DNA from 2 places in the Vibrio floridensis genome. Region 1 is predicted to be linked to the other one. Evidence: predicted binding sites of a transcription regulator. Region 1 holds the regulator's gene; the other holds the start of a gene.

What was found. The regulator PurR, encoded in region 1, represses purine synthesis genes. The targets are predictions, from matches to a motif close to TNANGNAAACGTTTNCNTNA.
Region 2: the regulator PurR is predicted to act here: its motif matches at 5,521-5,540, upstream of purM (phosphoribosylformylglycinamidine cyclo-ligase).

Annotation. Positions count from the first base shown of each region.
Region 1 is NZ_JAKGCY010000002.1:95,906-105,616, forward strand. Features, by position in the region: gene glgC (glucose-1-phosphate adenylyltransferase) at 1-439, shown strand, start outside; gene glgA (glycogen synthase GlgA) at 429-1,886, shown strand; gene LZU85_RS04800 (alpha/beta fold hydrolase) at 2,095-2,889, shown strand; gene LZU85_RS04805 (putative signal transducing protein) at 2,954-3,262, opposite strand; gene LZU85_RS04810 (TVP38/TMEM64 family protein) at 3,272-3,952, opposite strand; gene LZU85_RS04815 (TfoX/Sxy family DNA transformation protein) at 4,080-4,673, opposite strand; cyclic di-GMP riboswitch class I at 4,789-4,877, opposite strand; gene purR (HTH-type transcriptional repressor PurR) at 5,073-6,077, opposite strand; gene torD (molecular chaperone TorD) at 6,386-7,033, opposite strand; gene torR (two-component system response regulator TorR) at 7,269-7,982, shown strand; gene elyC (envelope biogenesis factor ElyC) at 8,063-8,863, opposite strand; gene cmoM (tRNA uridine 5-oxyacetic acid(34) methyltransferase CmoM) at 8,961-9,711, shown strand, end outside.
Region 2 is NZ_JAKGCY010000003.1:114,383-124,093, reverse strand. Features, by position in the region: gene fadE (acyl-CoA dehydrogenase FadE) at 1-1,742, opposite strand, end outside; gene lpcA (D-sedoheptulose 7-phosphate isomerase) at 2,084-2,659, shown strand; gene LZU85_RS06860 (class II glutamine amidotransferase) at 2,706-3,551, shown strand; gene purN (phosphoribosylglycinamide formyltransferase) at 3,638-4,276, opposite strand; gene purM (phosphoribosylformylglycinamidine cyclo-ligase) at 4,417-5,457, opposite strand; gene upp (uracil phosphoribosyltransferase) at 5,636-6,262, shown strand; gene LZU85_RS06840 (DUF1853 family protein) at 6,360-7,118, opposite strand; gene LZU85_RS06835 (Nif3-like dinuclear metal center hexameric protein) at 7,201-7,959, shown strand; gene LZU85_RS06830 (citrate synthase) at 8,036-9,325, opposite strand.

The DNA.
Region 1 (9,711 bases):
CATTGATGCGTACTGGCAAGCTCATATGGATCTGCTGAAGAAAGACGCGCCTTTCTCGTTATACAACCGCAAATGGCCACTTCATACCTATCAACCACCGTTGCCTCCTGCAACGTTTACAGACTCTGATAACGGTCGTGTACAAATTATTGATAGTTTGGTTTGTAATGGCAGCTATGTCCGTGGTTCGCGTATTGAAAAGTCAGTATTGGGATATCGTAGCAACATTGCATCGGCTTGTGATATCAGTGAGTCGATTCTGCTTGGTGACGTTAAAGTAGGTGATGGTTGTGTTCTTCGTCGTGTAATAGTGGATAAAGACGTAGATATAGCACCAGGCACACAGATTGGTGTCAACCTGCAAGAAGATAAGAAACTCTACCATGTTTCTGAAGAGGGTATCGTTGTAATTCCAAAAGGAGCAAGAGTTGGCTACTAACGCTTTGTCGATTCTGTTTGTAGCGTCTGAAGTTGAAGGTTTGATCAAAAGTGGTGGCTTGGCCGATGTGGCCAAGGCACTGCCTGAAGCTCTCGTCAATCTCAACCAAGATGCAAGAATTGCCATTCCGGCTTATACCATGATTCCTGGATTGAGTGATGATGAAATCATCTTGGACACACACTTAGAATCTTGGCCTCATACTCATTATCAAGTAAAAAAGCGTGTCTTGGGCGACACGCCTGTCTATCTCATTGCGTGTGCGCACTATTTTGATCGTCCGTCGATGTACGCTGAAAACAATCAAGCTTACACCGATAACGGTGAGCGTTTTGCGTTTTTCAGCGCCGCATGTTTAGACATGCTGGCAAAGATAGGTTTTCAACCGGATATTGTTCATGCCAATGATTGGCATACAGGCTTCGTCCCATTTTTGCTTAAGCACCGTTACGGTCAGGATCCGTTTTTTGCACAAACAAAGAGCATTTTGTCGATCCATAATGCGGTCTTTAAAGGTGTGTTTAACTACGAGGAGGTACAGTGCCTTCCAGAGTTTCATTGTCGTCACGTTCCTGATGCGGCAGTCAGCAGTACTCACATTACCATGCTAAAAGCGGGCGTGATGAATGCGGATAAAATTAATGCCGTTAGCCCAACTTATGCAGAAGAGCTGAAAACTGAGTTAGGTAGCCATGGCATGGCATGGGAGTTTCAAACGCGAGCGGATGATCTCGTAGGCATTCTCAATGGTTGCGACTACTCAGCTTGGCATCCTGACACCGATACCTACTTGCCAATAAACTATAAAGCCACCAAGCAAAGTATGGTTCGTGGGAAAAACGGTTGTAAACGTGCCCTTCAAGAGCAAATTGGTTTGCCGGTCAAAGATGTTGCTATGTTTGGTATGGTCTGCCGACTAACCCATCAAAAGGGTGTTCACTACCTTCTGCCAATCCTCTCTGACTTTTTAAAACACGACGTTCAACTGGTTCTAGTTGGAACGGGAGATCCGCTTTTAGCCGCTCAATTGCGTGACGTTGCTGCGCAATTTGGTGACAAATTTGTTTTTGTCGAAGCTTACAACAATCAATTGGCTCATTTGGTGGAAGCTGCCTCAGACTTTTTCCTTATGCCATCTGAGTTTGAACCTTGTGGCTTAAATCAAATCTATAGCATGGCGTATGGCTCCTTGCCTATCGTGCGTGGTGTCGGTGGATTAAAAGACAGTGTGAGCGATTACGATGTTGATGCGCAGAGTGCAACAGGATTTGTGTTCTATGAGCCTACCGCTCAAGCATTGTTGATTACGATGCAGCGAGCGTTATTACTTTACGCGCAAAACTTGCCAGAGTTACGTCGTGTCCAACTTTATGCGATGGAACAAGATTTTTGCTGGAACACAGCCGCGCGAGAGTACATAGAGTTGTATCTATCTGCTCTAAAATAGAGTAAAAGTTCTGAAATATGAATGGAAAGGCACCGAATATGGTGCCTTTTTACGTTTTTTAACGGAACACAAATAGAAATAGAAGCGTTATATGGTAGGATTCTTGCTTCTCGATACCAAGGTTCAAGATACCGACATGTGATGGCTTTATTCAACCGCGGAAAATCTTGTTCTAGACTTTAAGCTAACTTTTTATTGGCGTGTCAATATGGCTCAAACGTTACTGTTTCATAAAACCTACCTTCATCCTACCAGTCAAGAATGGGTGGTATTCGTGCATGGGGCTGGTGGCAGTTCTTCGATTTGGTTTAAGCAAATAAAGGCATACAAGCAACACTTTAACTTATTGCTCGTTGACCTGAGAGGTCATGGTAAATCAAATCAACTGTTAAAAGAGCTGATGAGCAACCGCTACACATTTGGCGAAGTGACAAAAGATATTGTTAAGGTATTGGACCATTTAAAAATTCATTCTGCCCACTTTGTGGGCATGTCCTTGGGGACAATTATCGTTCGCAATTTAGCGGAGATGGCGAGTGAAAGAGTGAAGTCTATGGTATTAGGTGGTGCCGTTACGCGTTTGGATGCTCGTTCTAGAGTATTGGTTTCCTTAGGGAATATAGGTAAGCACATCTTACCCTACATGTGGCTTTACAAACTGTTTGCCTACATTGTTATGCCACAAAGAAATCAACAAGAATCGCGGCATTTGTTTATTAGAGAAGCAAAGAAGCTCTGTCAAAAAGAGTTCAAACGATGGTTTATTCTCGCTTCGGAAGTCAACCCTTTGATGCGCTACTTCAAAGAGCGAGAACTACCCATTCCGACGCTCTATTTGATGGGGGATAGGGACTATATGTTTATTAAGCCCGTCAAAGAGATGGTTGCTGCACATAGGCGAAGTGAGCTGCGTGAAATTAAAGATTGTGGTCATGTTTGTAACGTAGAAAAGTCAGAAGAGTTTAACCAACACTCGATAGAGTTTATCCAACGTCAAATCTAACATGAGTGAGAGGAGTGCCAAGCTCCTCTCTATTACCATCTCACTTTCTATCGAAATCCTATACTTATTCGAGTGTAGAACCACAATACCAACAAGCGCCAAATTGCCCTTCAATTTCCTCGCCACAGTGCTTACACTGCCAATTGGCAACAGATGTACATTGGCTTTGGTAACTCTCCACGACTGTTTTGGCAAACGCCAGCTTATTTGGTTCCAACAGCCATACATAAGGATTGGTGTCGTCTGTGGCTGGAAGCTCCCCTTTAAGACCAAATAAACCTTCACCACGTACTTCACACAGTATTTGCTCATTAAGTAGCAACTGACAAACAATATGCGCTTCTATCGGTGTATTAGCCGTAAACACTATCATAATGGCATTCTACTGAGACGTGAACTGTGGACGAAACTTGCTCATCAACCACTTAACAGCGATTGGAAATACACCAAGTAAAACAAAAGAGGCGATGACAGCCGGTGACAAAATACCAGATAAGGTATTGATCTCTGCCAACTGAGTCCCAGCATTGAGGTAAACCGCCGTGCCGGGCAACATGCCAATTTGGCTAGTGACGTAGTAACGACTGATAGAGATAGGGGTTAACCCCATTAATAAGTTAATTAAGAAAAATGGAAATATCGGTATCAGGCGAAGTGAAAATAGGTAAAACGCGCCATCTTTCTCAACACCTTGATTCACCGAGTTCAGTTTGTCTCCAAATCGCTTCTGGACCCATTCTTTCAATAGGTAACGACTGCTTAGAAATGCGATGGTGGCCCCTATGGTACTGGCAAAGGAAACCAGAAGTAGGCTAAACCAAAAACCAAAGAGAGCAGCGCCAAGCAGTGTGACGACGGTCGCGCCAGGTACAGAAAAAGCAGTCAAAGCGACGTAAAGGATGAAATAGCTGATGGCGGATAACCAGAAGTTATCTTCAATAAAGTGAGTTAAAGCGACTTGCTGCGCCTTAGCGTTTTCTAAGGTGAGGTATTGGCTAAAGTTAACACCCAATAAGATGATAGTGGTGATAAGCAACAGTCCGAATACGAGTTTTTTGTTCATTGATAGATTCTCCAGATAGCGTTGTAATCAGACCCGAGTGAAAAAGAAATAATTTCGTGCCATACGAAAAAACCACACCTGTAGGGGTGTGGTTTCTAGTCTATAACTCAATAGTCACTTTGTCTTACTATGAAGACAAGTTATTCACTAACTCATCACGTCGTTGTTGAGGGATAACGCTCCAATGCGTCCCTTTAATTGCGCCCTCAAGTGCCCACAACAGCTCTAAGCTGACTGAGCCCGTGTGTGTGTTTTTAATCGCTTGATACGCGCGAGCAGCGCCCTGCGATTCCAACTGTTCTACGGTTTCAATACCTGCCTTCTTCAACATTCGTTCGGTGGCTAAACGTAGGTTAGGGAGGTCTTTAAGTCTATCCGGTTTTGCAGTTGCTTGTTGCTGCTTGTCACTATTTGCACTCTTTAGTGCCTGTTTCGCTACGGACAGAAGCGCATTTTGGTCTTGCCAAAGCGAATCAGAGATCGCGTAGTACTTAGTGACAACTGGAAACCCACGCTTGGTGTAAACGTATGGTTTTAGTCCTTTCTTTTCGAAAAGTAATGTCGATTTTTGATCCGCGCGAATATGAAGCTGGTCTTTGACAACGAGCGCAAACATCGTCTCATCTGCAAAAAGGCCGAACCCGCCAAACATAGAGCGAGACTTTATCGCACCAAGTTGCTCAAAAAGCTTCATTGAATCTTTGAGTATCGGTTTATCCATGATGTGTTATCTCGGTGTAATTACAATTACGCCACCAAATCAGGTCCGAGAGATTAGCAAACCAATGCAAATACAATGTCATTAATGGGTAAACTTGTTGTTATGCATTTTTGCCATCGGTAACCCCGCTACCTACCAAATTATGAATGGTTTAGGCCGGAGGCTTTGCGTCCCACCTTTTCAGATGGTTTGCCCTGTGCGTGACACTTAAAGAATACGATTTCTATTGGAGTAACATCACATTTTGAGATTAAAAGTGTGACATTGCTTCAAGTAATAGCTGCAGTTAAGTGAATGAGTGCTCGATTTTAAGAACTGAACAGAATTTGACTTAACAAATCACTTACTAAGAATAAAAAAAAGCACCCAGACTTGGATGCTTTAGAATATTAGTGTTAACTAATTGATTTTTTTAACTGTGTCGCGAATAACGAGCTCTGGGTGCATTTCAAATATACGCTTATCGTGCTCTTTATCCTTAATACGCTCGAGAAGGATCTCAAATGCATTTTTACCGACACGACGTTTTGGCTGGTGGATTGTTGTCAATGGTGGCGAGAAGTATTCTGCCAACTCGATATTGTCGTAGCCGATCACAGAGATGTCTTCTGGAATACGAAGCCCTAGTTGTTGAAGACGGCTCATCAAACCCAGTGCCATGGTATCGTTGAAGCAGAAGACTGCCGTTGGGCGATCTTGCCACGACGCGATCTTGTCAGCTGCCATCACTGCCGTGTCGCATTCGAAGTTCCCTTCAAGGATCCAATCTTCGTTGACTGTGATATTGGCTTCCTTCATCGCACGTTTAAAGCCTTGGATGCGCTCTTGGCACGCGGCTTTTTCAAAGTGACCACTTAAACACGCAATTTTTGTATGACCATTTTCAATCAAGTACTTAGTGGCCAAGTAGCCACCTTCCTCTGAGTTATCGATAATTTTATCGGCTTGTGAGCTGATTGGGCCCCAGTCCATAATCACTTTAGGAATATCTGCATGCTTATCAAGCATTTCGCGTAGTTCTTCGGTGAGGTCTGAACACATCACCAAAATGCCATCTACGCGTTTTTCCGCAAGCATACGAATGTAATCACGTTGCTTCTCGTAGATACCGCCAGTATTACAAAGAATTAGTGTGTAGCCTTGACGGTAACAGTAGCTTTCTACGCCATCAATCACTTCAGAAAAGAACAAGTTGGTAGATTGCGTAACCAGCATACCAATAGTGCGGGTGGTGTTGCACTTTAAGCTACGAGCCACTGCGCTCGGTGCGTAGTTGAGCTCGTCAACCGCTTTCATGACTTTTTCTTGAGTGGCTTCAGCCACGAATCGGGTTTTATTGATTACGTGAGAAACCGTTGTAGTTGATACGCCAGCGAGACGTGCGACATCTTTTATTGTGGCCATAGGTATTGTCCTGTCCTAGGTTGCCAGTTGAAATGAAGTACATTCGTGGCAACACGGTTTGCTACCTTTCTCCGATTTCGCCTTAAAAGAAGACACACTAGAAAAGCAGCAGCTTAGCTTAAAAAAACACAAAAACCGCTGTGTTTCAGCGGTTTGCATTAAAATCATGTTTTATCGATTGCGGTCTCAATTTTAGACTGTGACGGCAAAGCTGGCAACCTAATCGAACCGCGAAATCTGTATCCGCGTTCACACTTTAGTGGTTAAAGTGTAACCGAGTGTTTGCTCTATTGATAAGGGCGTAATTATTATCCAACTAAATAGTCGCTGTCCAGCTTACAAAATGCGACAAGTAGTTTTATCGCACTGGAATAGAAACCAAATTCATCACATTCCTTTGCACGAACAGCAAAGCTTGGAAGCCAAGAGAGTAACATTTCTTGGAGAAAGTCGTTTTGTTCGACAAACGCTTCTTCCATGTGACGCTCTTGTTCAAGTTCATTGGAGCGAATGATGAGGTTGCCAAGAAAATCGAGCATGATGGCCAAGTGATCGGCAGGTTCATTCAATTGTTGATTGACCTGTACGCCATGTTTTTGAAGCCAAGCGTCCATTTTTTGTGCCGGCTCACCATTAAGCAGGCCATCTTTTGTGAGATAAATTGATGCGTATGGAAGCGCACCGTGTTTTGCGGTTTTCAAAAACAGGTCACAAAAATCCGCGGATAATTCCAGTTGTGCATCTTGACGGTCAACCAGACGATTGAGGGCATCGACAAAGTCATCAATCGATGGACGTAGCGAATCGTTCTCAGCCAATCCAGTTAAAAACGCTCTAATTTCCATGCTTTGATATTTATCGAGCTCTTTCTGTGTCAGTTCTTTGGCAAACAAGCTGGAAAGCCACCAATATATTTCCGCACGTTTTTCATTAAAGGCTTTTATCTCTTGCATCATTTATCGCTCCTAAATCAATCTCCTATAAGTGTAACCAAAAAAAATGAATAGCAATAACGCCTATTGTTAAGAAAAATATAAAGATAATTATGCTTATTAATAGCTTGATATTAAGCTTGTTTTGAATCAATAAAAATCAAGATACTTGCATTTCAAACGAAGTATGACTAGAAATGTTACTAGTTATGAATAGAATGTCTGCCCGTGTAGACAGAAATGACATGAAGTGGTGTAAATGAGCTATCACGTATTAGTCGTAGAAGATGATGTAGTGACTCGCAGTAAACTTGCGGGTTATTTTCAAAAAGAAGGTTACACAGTAAGTGAAGCGGAAAGTGGTGCTGAGATGCGCCATATTTTGCAAAATAGCTGCGTTGATTTGGTGATGTTAGACATTAACTTACCAGGCGAAGATGGCTTGATGCTGACCCGTGAACTACGCAGCCAATCGGACATTGGCATTATTCTGGTAACCGGACGCACGGATAGCATAGATAAAATTGTTGGTTTGGAGATGGGGGCAGACGACTACGTCACCAAACCATTTGAGTTACGTGAACTGCTGGTTCGAGTGAAAAACTTGTTGTGGCGAATTTCGCTTACGCGCAGTGGTGGCTCAAAACACCAAGACGCAGAAAACGAAGACCATATTGTCCGTTTTGGTGATTGGACCTTCGATATTCATCGTCGAGCGTTGAGTCATAATGGTGAGCCAGTGAAGTTGACCAAGGCAGAATATGAGCTGCTGGTGGCACTGTCTTCTTACCCAAATCAGGTATTAAGTCGTGAGCGCATTCTCAACATGATCAGCCATCGCGTTGATGCGCCAAACGACAGAACAATCGATGTTTTGATTCGTCGTATGCGAGCTAAAATGGAGTTTGATCCTAAGAACCCACAAATTTTTGTGACCGTACACGGTGAAGGTTACATGTTTGCTGGCGACTAGGCGTTGTTTAGAAAGCCAAAATTAACAAACAAAAAAGAGCTGAGTAAGCTCTTTTTTTGTTTTTTGCAGCTCATGAAGCATCATTTTGATGCCCGATTCTCTGCCATGATTTGTTCGTCAGTAAGAAGCAAATCTCGCATGCCTTGCCATAGCTGCCCAAGGGTTTCGTGCCAGTAGCGCTCTGTTTGCTCAAGGTAGATGGCTTTAGGGGCATATCTATCCCAAGCTTGAGAGATGTTTTTTTGCGCAAGGTAGTTTGTTGGCGCGGGTAACGGCGTTATGCCAGCGTCATGAAACTCTTTCATTGCACGTGCCATGTGGCTGGCAGAAGTAACCAAAACCAGCTGTTTCTGACGCACAAACGCCGCTGCTTGTCTCGCTTCTTCCCAAGTATCTTTGGCATCTTCAAGAAGAATAATGTCTGATTTCGCGACACCCAGAGCCAAAGCCACATTCGCCATCATGCGCGCATGGCTGGTTTCTGAGCCGCCCGCATAGCCAGACAGAATCAATTTTGAGCCCGGATACATCTTTAAAATACGAATCCCTTCCGTCAAACGCATCAACGAAGTACGGCTTAACTCAGACGTAGGGGGGATTTGATCATCCACCACATGGCCATTGCCCAATACCATGACGTAATCGACGGTTTGTACTTCGGGTAGAAATACAGAGTATTGCCTTTCTAATGGCATTAATAACTTGCTGGCAACGGGTTGGAAAGAAACCAAGAATATCCCCAAAAAGGAGAATAATATGATGAAACACCCCGTTTTTTGTCTGGTGCTAAACATAATCAGCATCAGACCAGCTAAGCCTATTAAAAGTAGTGCTGGCAAAGGCATTAACAGTGCCGAGAGCACTTTTTTCAGCTCAAACATACAGAAATAGTCCGAAAAAACATCACTTGATAATAAAAATAAGAGAATGCCTCTTTATATCTGCTTTCCTTATGACAGAATAGCAGCACGATTAGATATGATAACTCAAGCTGCTGTGAACCAAGACCGTAATTTCGACGATATTGCCCACAAATTTGCAAAAAATATTTACGGGTCAGACAAAGGCGAGATTCGCCAAGTGATTGTTTGGGAAGATCTTCAACAATTGTTAGCCACCTTTGACGAGGCCAAACCGCCTCTAACCGTATTGGATGCGGGGGGCGGGTTGGCGCAAATGTCACAAAAGCTTGCCAAACTCGGACATCGCATTGCCTTATGTGATCTATCTTCTGAAATGCTGCAATTAGCAGAGCAGGATATTGCAAAAAATGGCTTGCTTGAGCAGTATCGGCTGATCCATTCTCCGGTGCAGAAGATTGGTGAGCACCTAGCAGAGCCCGTCGATGTGGTGATGTTTCATGCCGTGATGGAATGGTTGGCGGATCCAAAATCCGCGTTGGAAACGGTATTAGAACAAGTCGCACCGGGTGGCGCCGCGTCTATTATGTTCTACAACCACCATGGCTTGGTTTATAAGAATGTGGTCTGTGGCAATATCCCACATATTCTTGAGGGTATGCCTCATCGCAAACGCTTTAAGCTGCAACCGCAAAAAGGCCTAGAACCTCAATCTGTTTATCAGTGGATTGAAGACGCAGGTTTTGAAATTTATGGAAAATCCGGTATTCGCTGTTTCAGTGATTATATAGGGAACAGACAGAATATGGGTGATTACCAGTACGAGGATGTGCTCGAGTTGGAACGACGTCTGTGTCGCCAAGAGCCTT
Region 2 (9,711 bases), on a different contig from region 1:
TGGTAGTAACGTTTGGTGGCGTCGTGCGTTGGGGCGTTCGAGCCAAAACCATCGGTCAAACCAAACCAAATGCTGCGCACAAGGTTGCTCATGGTAAAGCTGACGTGGCCAGCCAAGGCGGCATCGAACTGTTCTACCGCATCCGATTTGTCCGAGTAGGCGGCTTCCATCTCTTTTAGTACATAGGGATGGCAACGAATGGCGCCTTGACCATAGATGATCATTGAACGAGTGAGGATGTTTGCCCCTTCCACCGTGACGGCGATGGGTGAACCTTGGTAGCCACGAGCAAGGAAGTTGGAGGGGCCAAGGCAAATGCCTTTACCACCGACGATATCCATTGCATCGATGATGCTGCGTTGGCCACGGTGAGTACAATGGTACTTCACAATCGCGGAGATGACCGATGGTTTCTCACCAAGGTCGATACCGGCAACGGTAAGGTTGCTTGCCGCATCCATCACATACGCGTTACCGCCCAAGCGTGCCAGCGCTTCTTCTACGCCTTCGAGATGGCCGATAGGTTGTTTAAATTGGCGACGAATGCGCGAATAAGCACCGGTTGCCAAAGCGGCGGTTTTGATGCCACCAGTGGCATTTGAAGGCAGGGTAATACCGCGACCAACAGAGAGACATTCAACCAGCATGCGCCAGCCTTGGCCTGCCATTTTTTGGCCACCAATAATGAAATCGATCGGTACGAAAATATCTTGGCCACGCGTTGGGCCATTCTGGAAGGGGACATTGAGAGGGAAATGACGGTTGCCGATTTCAACCCCTTTAATGTCTGTTGGGATAAGCGCACAAGTAATACCAAGATCTTCTTGCTCGCCGAGTAAGCCTTCAGGATCGCGAAGTTTGAAAGCAAGGCCCAAAACCGTTGCTACAGGGGCAAGGGTAATGTAGCGCTTGTTCCATGTTAGGCGCATGCCCAAGACTTCTTTGCCTTCCCATTCGCCTTTACACACCACACCGTCATCTGGAATAGAACCCGCATCCGAACCCGCTTCAGGGCTGGTGAGGGCAAAACAGGGGATCTCTTTACCTTCTGCAAGGCGAGGGAGATAGTAATTTTTTTGCTCTTCTGTACCGTAATGTTGCAAAAGCTCACCAGGACCCAAAGAGTTTGGTACGCCAACGGTCGAAGAAAGAACACCAGAGACACCAGTCAGTTTTTGCAGCACCAAAGATTGCGCGTAAGCAGAAAACTCAAGGCCACCGTATTTCTTCTTAATGATCATGGCGAAGAATTTGTGATCTTTGAGATATTGCCAAACTTCAGGAGGCAGATCGGCCAGCTCATGCGTCACTTGGTAATCGCTTACCATGGCACACACTTCATTTACAGGGCCATCGAGGAAGGCTTGCTCTTCAGCAGAGAGTTTTGGTGCTGGAATGGCGTGCAGCTTTTTCCATTCTGGCTTGCCTTTAAAAAGCTCCGCTTCCCACCAAACGGTACCCGCATCCAACGCTTCTTTTTCTGTCTGAGACATGGCTGGAAGCACTTGCTTAAACAAGCCGAGCGCTTTTGCACTGATGAGCGATTGGCGTACAGAGGGCATCGCGAAAACGGCTAGCGCTAAGAAGTAGCTTAGCCAACCGATTGAGCCGACGTAACCGGAGAAAGTTAACAGCAGCATCGTGGCGGTCAACAAGGTGACGGATTTGACTAATGACATTCGATGATAGAGCGTCACGCCCAATATCAAGGTCATCGCGAGTAGGGAGAGCAAGATGTCCATATGTAGGTTCCTTTTCAGACAATTCGTTGTGTTATACGTCTGTGTTTTGGTAAGAGGTCAAACCAGTTGGCTTAAGTGTAATCAAAATATTAAAGAAATGTAAAACACAATTCTGAGTAAAAAGTGATCTGAGTAGAGTGAAAATTCTAAAATTGAGATTTCCATGGTGATTTCCTAAGCAGCTTCGGGCGATTCACTTTACAAATCCGCGAAATCTAAGGCTTCGGTGTCGACACTATTTCCTGTTTATGGGTAAACTCAGCGTATTGCTATGTTAGCTAGGCTGTCGCTCAGCAAACATCGACGTATAACGTGATAAACCAAGATAAAGAGAACATCGTATGTACCAAGATCTGATTAGAAATGAGTTAACTGAAGCTGCTGACGTACTAAATAAATTCCTAAGCGACGATCACAACATTGCGCAAATTGAAGCTGCAGCGAAAATGATTGCCGAATCTTTTAAACAAGATGGCAAAGTACTGTCTTGTGGTAACGGTGGTTCACATTGTGATGCGATGCATTTTGCCGAAGAACTAACGGGCCGTTACCGTGAAAATCGCCCTGGTTACGCGGGTATTGCGATTTCAGATCCAAGCCATCTTTCTTGTGTCAGTAACGACTTTGGTTATGACTATGTATTTTCTCGCTACGTTGAAGCGGTCGGTCGTAAAGGCGATGTGCTGTTTGGTCTATCAACGTCTGGCAATTCAGGCAACATTCTGAAAGCGATTGAAGCGGCGAAAGCCAAGGGCATGAAAACCATTGCGCTGACGGGTAAAGATGGCGGTAAAATGGCGGGTCTTGCGGATGTTGAAATACGAGTACCACACTTTGGTTACGCAGACCGTATTCAAGAAGTGCATATTAAAATTATCCATATCATCATCCAATTGATTGAGAAAGAGATGGAGTAATCTGGTCGGGGCAGCCCGTATCGATTTGTTCAGGGAGTTTTGTTCGATGTGTGAATTGCTCGGCATGAGCGCCAATGTGCCAACAGACATCTGTTTTAGTTTTACTGGCTTGATGCAACGAGGCGGTAAAACCGGACCACATAGAGATGGTTGGGGCATCACTTTCTATGAAGGAAAGGGATTTAGAACCTTCAAAGACCCAAATCCAAGTTGTGAATCGAAGATTGCGGAGTTGGTGCAAAGTTATCCGATTAAAAGTTGTTCGGTGATCAGCCATATTCGCCAAGCGAATCGAGGTGGTGTTTCTTTAGAAAATACCCACCCATTCACTCGTGAGCTTTGGGGGCGATATTGGACATTTGCACACAATGGCCAACTCACTGACTATCAATCGTTGGATACCGGGCGACATCGTCCCGTTGGGCAAACGGACAGTGAAAAAGCGTTTTGCTGGCTAATAAATCAATTGGAACAGCGCTATCCTGATATTCCTCAGGATATGGAACAGGTGTTTGCTTACCTTGCCTCTTGCTGTGAAACCTTGCGAGATAAAGGGGTGTTCAACATGCTGCTCAGTGATGGCGAATATGTGATGACGTATTGTACCAACCACCTTTACTGGATCACGCGTCGAGCACCTTTTGGCAACGCAGCGTTGCTGGATGAAGATGTTGAGATTAACTTTCAAGAAGAGACCACCCCCAACGACGTGGTCTCTGTGATTGCGACCCAGCCTCTTACTGGTAATGAAACTTGGCAGAGAATGAAGCCAGGGGAGTATGGTCTGTTTCACTTTGGTGAGCGAGTCAGCAGTAACGCCAATTTATTACTTGATGTCCCGTTTGCAGCAGCAAAACCAAGCTGCCAAGCGCCAACGGAACCACTGGAATAAAACGGTATTGCGAGTTTGTATTGAAAATGGGTTGCGATAAGCAACCCATTTTTTCTTTCGATGTCGAGTGGCGACAATGAATCGCCTTACTCTGCAGCGTAACCGGCGCTGCCAAGTGGTTGGCCATCGAGATAGGCCACACCTTGTTGCATGACAAGCCGCTCTTCTGCCATCCACTTCACCACTAAGGGATAGATGCTGTGCTCTTGCGTTAACACACGCTCCGCTAGGCTTTGTGCGTCATCTTCTGCGAAAATAGGTACTTTCGCCTGTAAGATCACTGGGCCACCATCTAATTCTTCCGTGACAAAATGCACACTGGTGCCGTGTTCACTGTCCCCTGCATCGATAGCGCGCTGGTGGGTATGAAGGCCGGGGTATTTAGGCAAGAGGGAAGGGTGTATATTGACCATTTTTCCTAAATAGTGACGTACAAATTCACCACTCAGAATGCGCATGTAACCAGCCAGTACGACGATGTCGGGTTGGTATTCGTCCATCACTTTCATCAATTCACGATCAAAACTTTCTCTATCGGTAAACGCTTTGGGATCGATGTAATGAGCGGGTACCGAAAACTGTTTGGCTCGTTCAAGACCGTAAGCGTCGGCTTTGTTTGAGAAAACCGCACACACTTTGGCTCGGCTTGTATCACACTCGCATGCTTCAAGAATGGCTTGCAGGTTACTGCCGCTGCCGGAAATCAGTACCACAATTTTTTTCATAACCACTGTCCATTTACTGCTGGTTCTTAAGATCAATGTCTTGCAAAAATACCTGCTTTTTGCAGGGTTTTCAGTGTGCCAAATAGCAGAATGAGGACATAGCGTCCTCATTCTGATGAAGTTATTTTAGGCGTTGGCGCTTAGTTGATTTCAACTTGTTGCTCACCCACTTCAGCACTGGCGACAGAACCGATCATCCAAGCGTTCTCACCTTCTTGCTGGAGAAGTGCCACTGCAGCTTCTGCTTGATCTTGAGGTAGTGCCACAATCAAACCAACACCACAGTTGAATGTACGATACATTTCACGCGTAGCCACATTTCCTTTTTCCTGTAGCCACTGGAAAATGACCGGCCATTCCCAGCTCTTTCCATCGATCACCGCTTTGGTACCTTCTGGCAATACGCGTGGGATGTTTTCCCAGAAACCGCCGCCAGTGATGTGCGAAATCGCGTGAATGTCATGTTGTTCAATCATTTTGAGTGCAGACTTGATGTAAATTTTGGTTGGCTCAAGTAGGTGCTCACCAATAGTGCGGCCTGCAAGCTCCTCATTTTTGTCTGCGCCAGACACTTCGAGGATTTTACGCACTAATGAGTAACCGTTTGAATGTGGGCCACTTGAACCGACAGCGATCAATGCATCGCCTACCGCGACTTTAGTACCGTCGATAATGTCTTCTTTCTCTACCACACCGACACAGAAGCCTGCAACGTCGTAGTCTTCACCGTCGTACATCCCTGGCATTTCTGCGGTTTCACCGCCGATTAGCGCGCAACCAGCTTGGATACAACCTTCGGCAATGCCGGAAATAACATCCGCAGCCACATCAACATCCAGCTTGCCCGTTGCGTAGTAGTCTAGGAAAAATAAAGGCTCAGCACCTTGTACGATCAAATCGTTTACACACATAGCAACGAGATCAATACCAATGGTGTCATGCTTGTTCATATCCAGAGCTAAGCGCAGTTTCGTGCCCACGCCATCTGTACCAGAAACTAGAACAGGCTGTTTGTATTTCGTTGGCAATTCACAGAGTGCACCAAAGCCGCCAATGCCACCCATTACTTCAGGGCGACGTGTACGTTTTACAGAGCCTTTAATACGCTCAACGAGCGCGTTGCCTGCATCGATATCTACACCAGCGTCTTTATAGCTAAGAGAAGAGTTGTTACCACTCACGGGGAAGTCCTCGGTTTGAAGTTGGATATGAAAACGGCGCTATTCTATCAGGGCTGGAATATAAAGAGCAAACGTTTGCGCAAGTTTTTTTGTTGTGCAATGTAACGAGAAATTCTCTACGAAATCGTTTATAATCGGCAAGTTTATGTAAATTTTATCTATATTGCCGGAGATGGACATGAAAGTTGTTGAAGTAAAACACCCTCTTGTAAAACACAAAATTGGTTTGATGAGAGAAGGTGATATCAGCACTAAGCGTTTTCGTGAGCTAGCCACTGAAGTTGGTAGTCTTTTAACTTACGAAGCAACTTCAGATTTTGAAACGGAAAAAGTGACCATTGAAGGTTGGAATGGCCCAGTTGAAGTGGATCAAATCAAGGGCAAAAAAGTAACGGTTGTGCCAATCCTACGTGCTGGTTTAGGCATGATGGATGGCGTGCTTGAGCACATGCCAAGTGCGCGTATCAGTGTGGTAGGTATCTACCGTGATGAAGAAACATTAGAGCCAATCCCATACTTCAATAAGCTGGCTTCGAACATGGAAGAGCGTATTGCATTGGTGGTTGATCCAATGCTTGCAACTGGCGGCTCTATGATCGCAACGATCGATCTAATTAAAGAGAAAGGTTGTCAGCAAATCAAAGTATTGGTGTTGGTTGCAGCACCAGAAGGTATTGAAGCGCTGGAGAAAGCGCACCCAGATGTTGAACTGTACTGTGCAGCTATTGATGAAAAACTAAATGACAAGGGCTACATCGTCCCTGGTCTTGGTGATGCTGGTGATAAGATTTTCGGTACGAAGTAAACGTTATTGAGAGCATCAAACGAAGGGGCAGAAAATGCCCCTTTTTGCTTTGAATTATTAGCAACGTAAATACCATCCGATTTGTAACCATGATCCTTCAACTATTATTTGGCCAATCGTTGGGTACGATAAACCAAAATTGTCCGGTTTTACTCTGCGCATGCACAAATCGATCTTGTGGTACATCAAGCTGAGTTAAAAATTCAATTTCTCCCACGGCCCAATGGTGTTTCTCCAACGCATAGAGTGGTTCGTGTATCAGAGGCCATTGATGGGCAAAACACCAATACCCAGTTATCACCTGCGGATTGAGGCGATACCCCAAGCACTCTTGAGGGATGATTTGATCTAAAAAGGGATTGATGTAGAGCCGCCCTTGCATGAGAAGGTGTTTACTACAATGACGGTATTGTGGATACGATGCTAAGAATGCCTCGTTTGAGCTCATCTTCAACTGGTGATTGAGCATATGGTTCAACTTTTTGTCGAGGCGATCTTTCGCATTAGGGCCGTACCACAAGCCGTCGTGCAATAAGTAGAACTTGATCGCCACCTCCCAGTGCTGGTAACTCGACTCCGCGGTATTACGCAACATAAAATCGATGGCGCCGAGTGTGCGCTGGTGATCTTTTAGCTGCAATTCTTCTTCAACGAAATCAATCGTCTTGGTGTTTTGAAATAGGGTGCTACATAGGTGTTGATATAAGAAGCCCAATCTCTTGTTACCTTGATAGGGTGGTAAGGCTGATGGCAGGGAGACATCGAGAGGCTGTAACTGAGCAAAAGGTGGTTTCAGTTCAAACAGAGAGGGTGAATGTAATATCCAGTGTAGAAAGCGCTGCTGTGATTCCATCATTGTGCTCGAGGTTGGATCCGATATTGTATTGCCGACAAGCTTGAGTATACACTTTGCGGGTAACTTAAGTCTGGAATCTAAGATGAACAACCTCGAACTAGAAAAAATCTTAAATGAGAAACTGGCCCCCCAGTTGATTAAAGATTACTGCCCAAATGGCCTGCAAATCGAAGGCAGTGAGACGATAAAAAAAATCATCACCGGTGTGACCGCCTCTCAAGCGTTAATCGATAAAGCGGTTGAGCTCAATGCCGATGCGCTGCTTGTGCACCATGGCTATTTTTGGAAAGGTGAAGCTGAGCCTATCCGTGGCATGAAAGGAAAGCGTGTCCGTACTCTGATCAAAAATGATCTCAACTTATTTGCCTATCACTTGCCTCTCGACATTCACCCAGAGTTCGGAAACAACGCTGAACTGGCACGTTTGCTTGAGATAGAAGTCGAGGGTGGTTTAGAAGGGCATCCTCAATCCGTAGCTATGTTTGGACGCCTCAAACAACCGCTTACAGGGGCTGAACTTACCCAAAAACTGACATCTGTCCTTAACCGCGAACCTTTGCACATTGCCCCAGAAAATCGCCATAAAATGATTGAAACGGTAGGTTGGTGTACTGGTGGTGGACAAGATTACATTGAGCTTGCTGCACAGCATGGCCTAGATGCTTTTATCTCTGGCGAAATTTCAGAGCGAACCACTTACAGTGCCCGAGAGTTAGATATTCATTACTATGCCGCTGGTCATCATGCTACTGAGCGTTACGGAATTAAGGCGCTTGGTGAATGGTTGGCACAACAACACCAATTGGATGTTGAATTTATTGATATCGATAATCCGGTATAGGCCCAATACCATAAAGCCACAAATAAAAAGGGTTGAGACCATGTCTCAACCCTTTTCAATTTTAACAGTGTACGTATTACTCGCGTTCGTGCATAGGTTGGAAATCGCGTTGAACTTCCCCTGTGTACAACTGACGAGGGCGACCGATACGGTTCAATGGGTCACTGTGCATTTCGTTCCAGTGTGCAATCCAACCGATAGTGCGCGAAATCGCGAAAATAACGGTAAACATTGACACCGGAATACCGATTGCTTTCAGAATGATGCCTGAGTAGAAATCAACGTTCGGGTACAGTTTCTTCGATACAAAGTACTCGTCTGAAAGAGCAATGCGCTCAAGTTCCATTGCAACATCAAGCAGTGGATCTTGAATGTTGAGCTCTTTAAGCACTTCATGACAGGTTTCACGCATGACGGTTGCGCGTGGATCGTAGTTCTTGTAAACACGGTGACCAAAGCCCATTAGACGGAATGGGTCATCCTTGTCTTTCGCACGATCCACATACTCAGGAATGTTATCGACTGAACCAATCTCTTCCAACATCTTCAGGCACGCTTCATTTGCGCCGCCATGAGCAGGACCCCAAAGCGATGCAATACCTGCTGCAATACAAGCAAATGGGTTTGCACCTGATGAGCCAGCCAAACGTACTGTTGAGGTTGACGCATTTTGTTCGTGGTCTGCGTGCAGGGTGAAGATTTTGTCCATCGCACGTGCAACGACAGGGTTAACTTCGTACTCTTCACATGGCGTAGCAAACATCATGTGCAGGAAGTTTTCTGCGTAGCTAAGGTCGTTGCGAGGATAAATAAATGGCTGACCTGTTGAGTATTTGTAACACATAGACGCTAGCGTTGGCATTTTAGACAACAGACGATAGGCGGTGATCTCACGATGCACATCGTTGTTGATGTCTAAAGAGTCATGGTAAAACGCTGCTAATGCGCCGACCACACCACACATAACGGCCATTGGGTGCGCGTCACGACGGAAACCATGGAAAAAGCTGGCAATCTGTTCGTGCACCATAGTGTGGCGAGTAACTGTTGTTTTGAACTTCTCGTATTGCTCACGAGTAGGGGCTTCACCGTAAAGTAGAATATAACAAACCTCTAAATAATCGGCATTGTTTGCAAGCTGATCAATAGGGTACCCACGGTGAAGAAGGATGCCTTTTCCGCCGTCGATGTATGTTATTTGCGATTCACAAGATGCAGTGGCAAGAAAACCTGGGTCAAAAGTGAAGTAGCCGTTAGCTCCTAGCTTACGAACGTCAATTACGGGAGTACCTAATGTACCTTCCATAATTGGCAGTTCGATCGGCGCCTTACCTTCAACGTGAAGGGTCGCTTTCTTATCTGCCATAACAATCTCCTTTGTTTATTATTTAATCCGTCCAGGATGTTTATGTGCCTTTTTTGTACTGGTGTTAAAGATTAAAGTCAATTCTTCTCCCTTTTTGTGTGCACTTGTTATTATTTTTTGCATTAAAATCGTTAAAAATCTGTTCTGTGTAGCATAATTTGTTACACCAATTGTATTAGAATGTTGCCAGTCGTATAGTGGCGCAGAAATTTTTGGTTAACTCCTTATAAATTCGGGGCTAGAAACAATAGTGAGGTGTTTTTTCTAGTCTTTATGTTAACAAGTTTTTTACAATTTAATGGAAGTATTTGCCGGTATTTTGTTAATTAAATGTTAACTTTTTGGGGTTGGGAACCAAAATTCGTTTATAACAATAAATGCTCAAT